DNA from 2 places in the Pseudoclavibacter sp. 8L genome. Region 1 is predicted to be linked to the other one. Evidence: predicted binding sites of a transcription regulator. Region 1 holds the regulator's gene; the other holds the start of a gene.

Evidence for each region. The regulator HspR, encoded in region 1, represses chaperone genes until heat shock. The targets are predictions, from matches to a motif close to AAGTTGAGTCNNNNNGACTCAACTT.
Region 2: the regulator HspR is predicted to act here: its motif matches at 1,367-1,391, upstream of GV007_RS01220 (Hsp20/alpha crystallin family protein).

The regions. Positions count from the first base shown of each region.
Region 1 is NZ_LR733186.1:1,732,817-1,736,217, forward strand. Features, by position in the region: gene GV007_RS14865 (nucleotide exchange factor GrpE) at 1-698, shown strand, start outside; gene GV007_RS14870 (DnaJ C-terminal domain-containing protein) at 814-1,821, shown strand; gene GV007_RS14875 (heat shock protein transcriptional repressor HspR) at 1,831-2,373, shown strand; gene GV007_RS14880 (SDR family NAD(P)-dependent oxidoreductase) at 2,976-3,401, opposite strand, start outside.
Region 2 is NZ_LR733185.1:272,155-275,555, reverse strand. Features, by position in the region: gene trhO (oxygen-dependent tRNA uridine(34) hydroxylase TrhO) at 1-250, opposite strand, end outside; gene GV007_RS01225 (DNA-3-methyladenine glycosylase family protein) at 312-1,244, shown strand; gene GV007_RS01220 (Hsp20/alpha crystallin family protein) at 1,443-1,856, shown strand; gene GV007_RS01215 (xylulokinase) at 1,982-3,401, opposite strand, start outside.

The DNA.
Region 1 (3,401 bases):
GAAACGAGTCAGAAGCACGCGGCCCCGAGAACTCGGGAGAAGCAAACGAGCCGATCATCAACGACAAGCGTCGGATCGACCCGGAGACTGGCGAAGTTCGCGACCTCGGCACGGCTGCTGGGGCCGAGTCGGCGGAGTCCACAACGGACGACGCCGACCCGGCCGCCGGCGAGGCTGCTGAAGCCGCGGCTGAAGGCCTGAGCGTCGAGGATCTCGAGAAGCTCCTCAGCGGCGAAGGTGCAGAAGACGCGCCAACGGAAGGCGCCCCCGGCGAGAGCGATCTCGCAGTGGAGCGCCTCCACGACCTGCAGCGCGTCCAGGCGGAGTACGCCAACTACCGCCGCCGCACCGACCGCGAGAAGACCGAGGCCTACGACGCCACCAAGGCAGAAGTGCTCCGGTCCCTCCTCCCCGTGCTCGACGACCTCGACCGTGCCCAGAAGCACGGCGACCTCATCGAGGACACCCCGGTCGCCGTCATCGCGAACAAGCTGCGCACCGCAGTCGAGCGCCTCGGCCTCACCGCCTACGGTGAAGCCGGAGAGGCCTTCGACCCCCAGCGGTACGAGGCCATCGCGCAGCTGCCGAACCCCGACGTCACGAGCGACACGATCGCTGACGTCGTCGAACGCGGCTACACCATCGGCGAGCGCGTCGTCCGCGTCGCGAAGGCAGCAGTCTTCGTACCCGCTTCATAAGCACCGCGATCGGCGCATCCGCCCGATCGAACACGGGAGGGGGCACCGCAGCTGCGGGCCCCCTCCTGTCTTCATCCGGAAGACACGTGCTCATCCCTAGGAACAGAAGGACCATATGGCCAGTCAGGATTGGTTTGACAAGGACTTCTACGCGGTGCTCGGCGTATCGAAGGACGTAGACGAAAAAGATCTCAAGAAGCAGTACCGGAAGCTCGCGCGTCAGTATCACCCTGACTCGCACCCGGGCGACACTGCCGCAGAGGCGAAGTTCAAGGAGATCTCCGAGGCCTACTCGGTCATCTCCGACCCAGAGCACCGCGCCGAGTACGACCAGATGCGCGCCATGGGCTCAGGAGCCCGCTTCCAGCAGGGGCCAGGCGGCCCAGGGGGCGCGGGCTTCGAGGACGTGTTCGGCGGCATGTTCAACGGCGGCGGACGCCGCGGCGCGTCGAACGCCGACTTCGAGGACCTCCTCGGCTCCATGTTCGGCGGCGGGGGCGGCGGCTTCGGCGCAGGCAGCTTCGGGGGCGGCGCCGGCGGGCCTGCCGGGTTCCAGACCGGACCGCAGAAGGGGCGCGACCAGAGCGCATCCACGACGCTCAGCTTCATGACCGCCATCCACGGGGACACGGTCGAGCTGCAGGGTCAGGATGGGCGGGTCGTGAAGGTTCGCGTGCCCGCCGGCGTCGAGGACGGGCAGAAGATCCGCCTCCGCGGCAAGGGCGGGCAGAGCCCGAACGGCGGCGAAGCCGGAGACCTCATCCTCACCGTCGCCGTGCGACCCGACCCCGTCTTCACGCGCTCGGGCCTCAACCTGGAGGTGACCGTGCCGGTCTCCTTCGCTGAGGCAGTGCTCGGCGCCACCATCGAGGTGCCGACCGTCGACGGCAAGACCGTGCGCGTCAAGGTCGCGCCGGGAACGCCGAACGGGAAGACGCTCCGCGTGAAGGGTCGAGGCATCGAGTCCAAGAAGGGCAAGGGCGATCTGCTCGTGCACCTCGAGGTCGCCGTGCCGAATCACCTGTCGAGCGCGCAGGAGAAAGCGCTCGCCGACTTCGTCGCCGCATCCGGAGACGAGAGCCCCCGCGAGGACCTGCTGCGTCTCGCGCGCCAAGGCAGGTAGGGGGCGCCCATGGCATTCCCCTCCGACCTCGACGAGGACGCCCCGATTTTCGCGATCGCCATGGCGGCCGAGCTCGCGAACATGCACCCGCAGACACTTCGCCAATACGACCGGATGGGCCTCGTCACGCCTCGGCGCACGGCCGGGCGCGTGCGGCGGTACTCGCTTCGCGACGTCGCGCAGCTGCGCGAGATCGCGGTGCTCTCGAACGAGGGCGTAAGCCTCGAGGGCATCGCCCGCGTGCTCGAGCTGCAGCGCGAGGTGCTGGGACTGCGCCGCCGCGTCCGGGCGCTCGAGGCTGAACTCGCCGACGAGCGCCTCACGAGGCTCGGCGGTCGCATCTTCGCGGCCGGGGAGCGCGGCGACGTCGTGCCCCTCGCCCACGGGCGCCGCACGGCCCGCCGCACCGAGGTCGTCGTGTGGCGGCCGGCACGCATCCACGATGCCGAGGACGAAGCCGACGCCGAGGAGCCGCGCCCGAAGCGCACTCGCGCGAAAGCCGCGGCACCGCGTTCCCGCGCTCCCCGCGCCAAGCAGCAGCCGGACGCGTAAGCGCGCGCCCGCTGCCGCTGCGCGCCTCCCGAGCCCGCCTCCTGAGCCCACGCGCCGCGCCGCCGCCCGCACCCGCTTCGCGACCGCCCTCTTCCGCGCCGCATCCCGCCGAACTGCCCGCGTCTCGAGCGCCGAAAGGTCAGTTTGGCCCCATCCTGAGGCCCAGGATGGGGCCAAACTGACCTCTTCGGCGTTCGCGCCGCTTCGTGCGCCGCTTCGCGCGCCGCGTGCGCCGCTCCCGAGCCGCGCTCCCCGAGCCCGCTTCGCGCCGGCCGCCTTCCGCGCCGCGCGCGCCGCCTTCCGCGCCGCATCCCGCCGAACTACCCGCTTCTCAAGCGCCGAAAAGGTCAGTTTGGCCCCATCCTGAGGCCCAGGTTGGGGCCAAACTGACCTCTTCGCCGTTCGCGCCGCTTCGTGCGCCGCGCGCGCCGGCCACCTTCCGCCCGCGCCGGCCGTCTTCCGCGCCGCATCCCGCCGCCCCGCCACCCGCGTCTCAAGCGCCGAAAAGGTCAGTTTCGCCCCATCCTGAGGCCCAGGATGGGGCGAAACTGACCTCTTCGCGTCGGGTGCGGCGCGCGGGGTGGGCGCGCGGCGCCCCGGGGCTAGCGGGCTCCGTTGCCGCCGTCGACGCGCCACTGCGCGCCGGTCACGAACGACGCCTCGTCGGAGCCGAGGAACACGACGACCCGAGCGATATCCAACGGCTCGGCGTAGCGGCCCATCGGGATAGCGGCCTGGAACCCGGCCTTCGCGGCCTCCGTGTCGCCGCCGCCGAAGCCCTCCTCCAGCCGCCGCACCATCTGCGTGTTCACGCCGGACGGGTGGATGCTGTTGACTCGCACCCCGGTCGGGGCGACCTCGAGCGCGGCGGACTTCGTGAAGCCGACCACGGCGTGCTTCGACGCGACGTAGGCGGAGACACCGGGCGCCCCGTCGAGGCCCGCCTCCGAGGACGTGTTGATGATGCTGCCGCTGCCGCGCTCGGTCATGACCTTGAGGACGTGCTTCATGCCGAGGAAGACGCCGCG
Region 2 (3,401 bases), on a different contig from region 1:
CGTCGAGTCCAGTGCCCTCCGACCACTTGTAGTCGGCATCCTTGAAGGCCGCGTACTCCCGGGTGGTGCGCACGTAGCGCTTGAGCGCGTTCAGCTCGCCGCCGAGGGTGCCGTTGATGCCGTCCTTGGAGATCAGGATGCGCCCACGCAGCCCCAGGGACGCCGCGAGGTCGCGCTGCCAGAGGCGGATCGCCTCCGGGTCGGCGAGGGGAGCGAAGGCGTAGTAGAGCACGATCTTGGGGACAGCCATGAGGACGATTTTAGGTGAGGGGCTCACGCCGAATGTCCGTGGGTCTGCGTACCCTTGCGGCATGCCAGATCGGGTCATGTCGCTCTATCGGCCGGCGGCGCCGGTCGATGTGCAGCAGACCCTGTCTCCCCTCATGCGGGGCAGGCGAGATCCGACGTGCTGGGTGCATCCCGTGTCGCGCGACGTCTGGCGCACGTCCCACTCGCTGGCGGGAGGCGCGACGACGGTGTTCCGCCAGGCGCGGGAGGGGGTGCGGATCGTGTCGTGGGGTGAAGCTGCTGAGATCGCGGTCGATGAGGCTCCCACGCTGCTGGGCAGCGACGACGACTGGAGCGAGCTCCGCCTCGACGCCCTGCCGGAGCTGGCGGATGTGCGGCGACGGAACGAGGGGATGCGGCTCCCCAAGTCAGGTGCGGTGTTCGAGGCGCTGAGTGCGGCGATCATCGAGCAGAAGATCACGGGCCTCGAGGCGCATCGCGCGTGGGACATCCTGCACCGCGACCACGCCGACGCGGCGCCAGGGCCGGCCGGTCTCGTGCCGCGGCACCTGCGCTTGCCGCTCACGCCGGAGCAGTGGCGGCGCATTCCGAGCTGGGATTGGCACCGGGCCGGCGTCGACTCCTCGCGATCCGGAACGGTCATCCGCTCGGCGACGGTCGCCTCGGCGCTGGAGCGCACGAGCAGCCTGCCGACGGGGTCGGAGGAGCCGCTTCGCCGTCTTCGCTCGATCGTGGGCGTCGGTGTGTGGACGGCCAACGAGACCGTGCAGCGCTCGCATGGCGACCCCGACGCTCCGAGCTTCAGTGATTACCACATCCCCAACATGGTCGGATGGGCGCTCGCGGGCTGCGACGTCGACGACGACGGCATGCGGGAGCTGCTCGAGCCGTGGCGCGGACATCGCGAGCGGGTCGTGCGGCTCATCAAGCTCGCGGGCAACCCGCGCCCGAAGCATGGCCCGCGTATGACCGTGCAAGACCACCGCTCCCACTGAGCTTCGCGCCCCGCGTCGACGCGCGCTGACTTCCTTCGAGGGTGCGTTCGCCCAAGGCTGACGGGGTTTTCAGCGAATTTTCTGGCACTCGAGGGGGCGGAGTGCTAATTTTCTGCTCAAGGAAGTTGACACCAGTCGACTCAAGTTCACCGCACCGTCTCGCGTAGACGAGCGTGCGTACAAGGAAGGGGAAACGACATGGCACGCGTCTTCGATCCGTTCCAGGAGATGGAACGACTTTTCCAGGGAGCACCGAACAGCCCGCGTTCGATGCCCATCGACCTCTACCGCGAGGCCGACCACTACATCCTCACCGCTGACCTGCCCGGCATCGACCCGAGCTCGATCGACGTCGACCTCGACGGCCAGCAGCTGACGATCCGGGCCGAGCGCAGCACGGTCAACGCCGAGGGGGCCAAGTGGCTCGTCCGTGAGCGCAACGGCGGCAGCTACCTCCGCCAGTTCACGCTCGGCCAGGGGCTCGACACCGAGCGCATCGCGGCGAGCTACGAGCATGGCGTGCTGACCGTGACCGTGCCGGTCAGCGAGCGCGCGAAGCCACGCAAGATCGAGGTCGAGAGCGGCACGAAGGTCGAGACCATCCAGGCCTAAGGGGCCCGGTGATCGCAGCTTCGTGATGCGAACCCAGTAATGCAGAGAGGGGCAGCGCCGACTGGCGCTGCCCCTCTCTGTAACTCCGCGTTTCGGCACGTGCCCGCGACGCGCGCTTTCGCTGGTCAGGCGGCGTGGAGTCCCGTCCCTGCTTCTTCCGCGTCGCGGGCGAGCTTCGCGGCCGCCGCGTATCGGCTGCGGAGCGCCGCGTCAGGGGCAGGCTCGAGGCGAGCGATCGTCTCGACGGGCCAGTCCGGACGTGTCCCGGTCGCCACCCAGGCGGCCTGGCGGGCCGCGCCGTCGGCGACATACTCGCCGGGTGCTGGGATCTCGACGGGCACATCGAAGAGGGTCGGCGCGACGGCGCGCACGCCCTCGCTCAGCGCGGCGCCGCCGATGAGCATGACTCGCTTCGCCTCGACACCGAGCGCACGGTGGGCGTCGAGTGCCTGCGCGAGGCTGCCGAGCATGCCCTCGACTGCGGCCCTGGCGAGGTTCTCGCGGGTGAATGAGCCGCGGGTCATGCCGAGGAGCGATGCGGTCGCATCCGGCAGGTCGGGGGTGCGCTCCCCGTCGAGGTATGGCACGAACGCGAGACCACCGGAACCGACGGGGGCGGATGCGGCCAGCCGACCGAACTCCTCATGGTCGACGCCGAGCACCTCGGCGGTCGTGTCGATGACACGTGCTGCGTTGAGGGTCGCGGACAGGGGAAGGAATGCTCCCGTCGCGTCCGCGAACCCGGCGAGCCCGCCGCGGGGATCGACCACCGGTCGGTCGGCGACGGAGAACACGGTGCCTGAGGTGCCGATGGAGACGACGACGTCGCCCGCGCGCGCGTTGAGGCCGAGCGCCGCGCCGGCGTTGTCGCCGGCGCCCGCGGCGACGAGCGCGCCGGCCGGCGTCTTCCCCGCGACCTCGTCCGGTCCGAGCACACGAGGCAGGATGGCGTCGTGGCCGAGGGCCGCGATGAGCAGCTCGCGGTCGTAGTCGAGCGTGAAGGGCGACCAGTAGCCGGTGCCCGACGCGTCGGAGCGGTCGGTCGTGAGCTTCGTCAGGTCCGGGCCGAGGGGGCTCTCATCTGCGGGGCCGTAGCCGAGGAGACGCCACGTGAGCCAGTCATGGGGGAGGGCCACGGCTGCGACGCGCGCCGCGTTCTCGGGCTCCGCATCCCTCAGCCAGCGCAGCTTCGTGATGGTGAAGGAGGCAACGGGCACGAGTCCCGTGCGCTCGACGAGCGCAGCCTGGCCGAACTCGGCGATGAGGTCGCGTGCTGCGCCTGCGCTGCGGGTGTCGTTCCAGAGGAGGGCGTCGCGGACGACGCGGCCCTCGGCGTCGAGGGCGACCATGCCGTGCTGCTGGCCGGCGACGGAGATCGCCGCCACGTCGTCGAGCCCGCCCGCGGCCTCGGTCGCGCCCTGGACGGCCGCCCACCAGTTCGCCGGGTCGATCTCCGTGCCGGGGAGGTGAGCTGCGCGCCCCTGGCGGACGAGCGCACCCGTCGCCGCATCGCGGATGACGAGCTTGCAGCTCTGCGTACTCGAG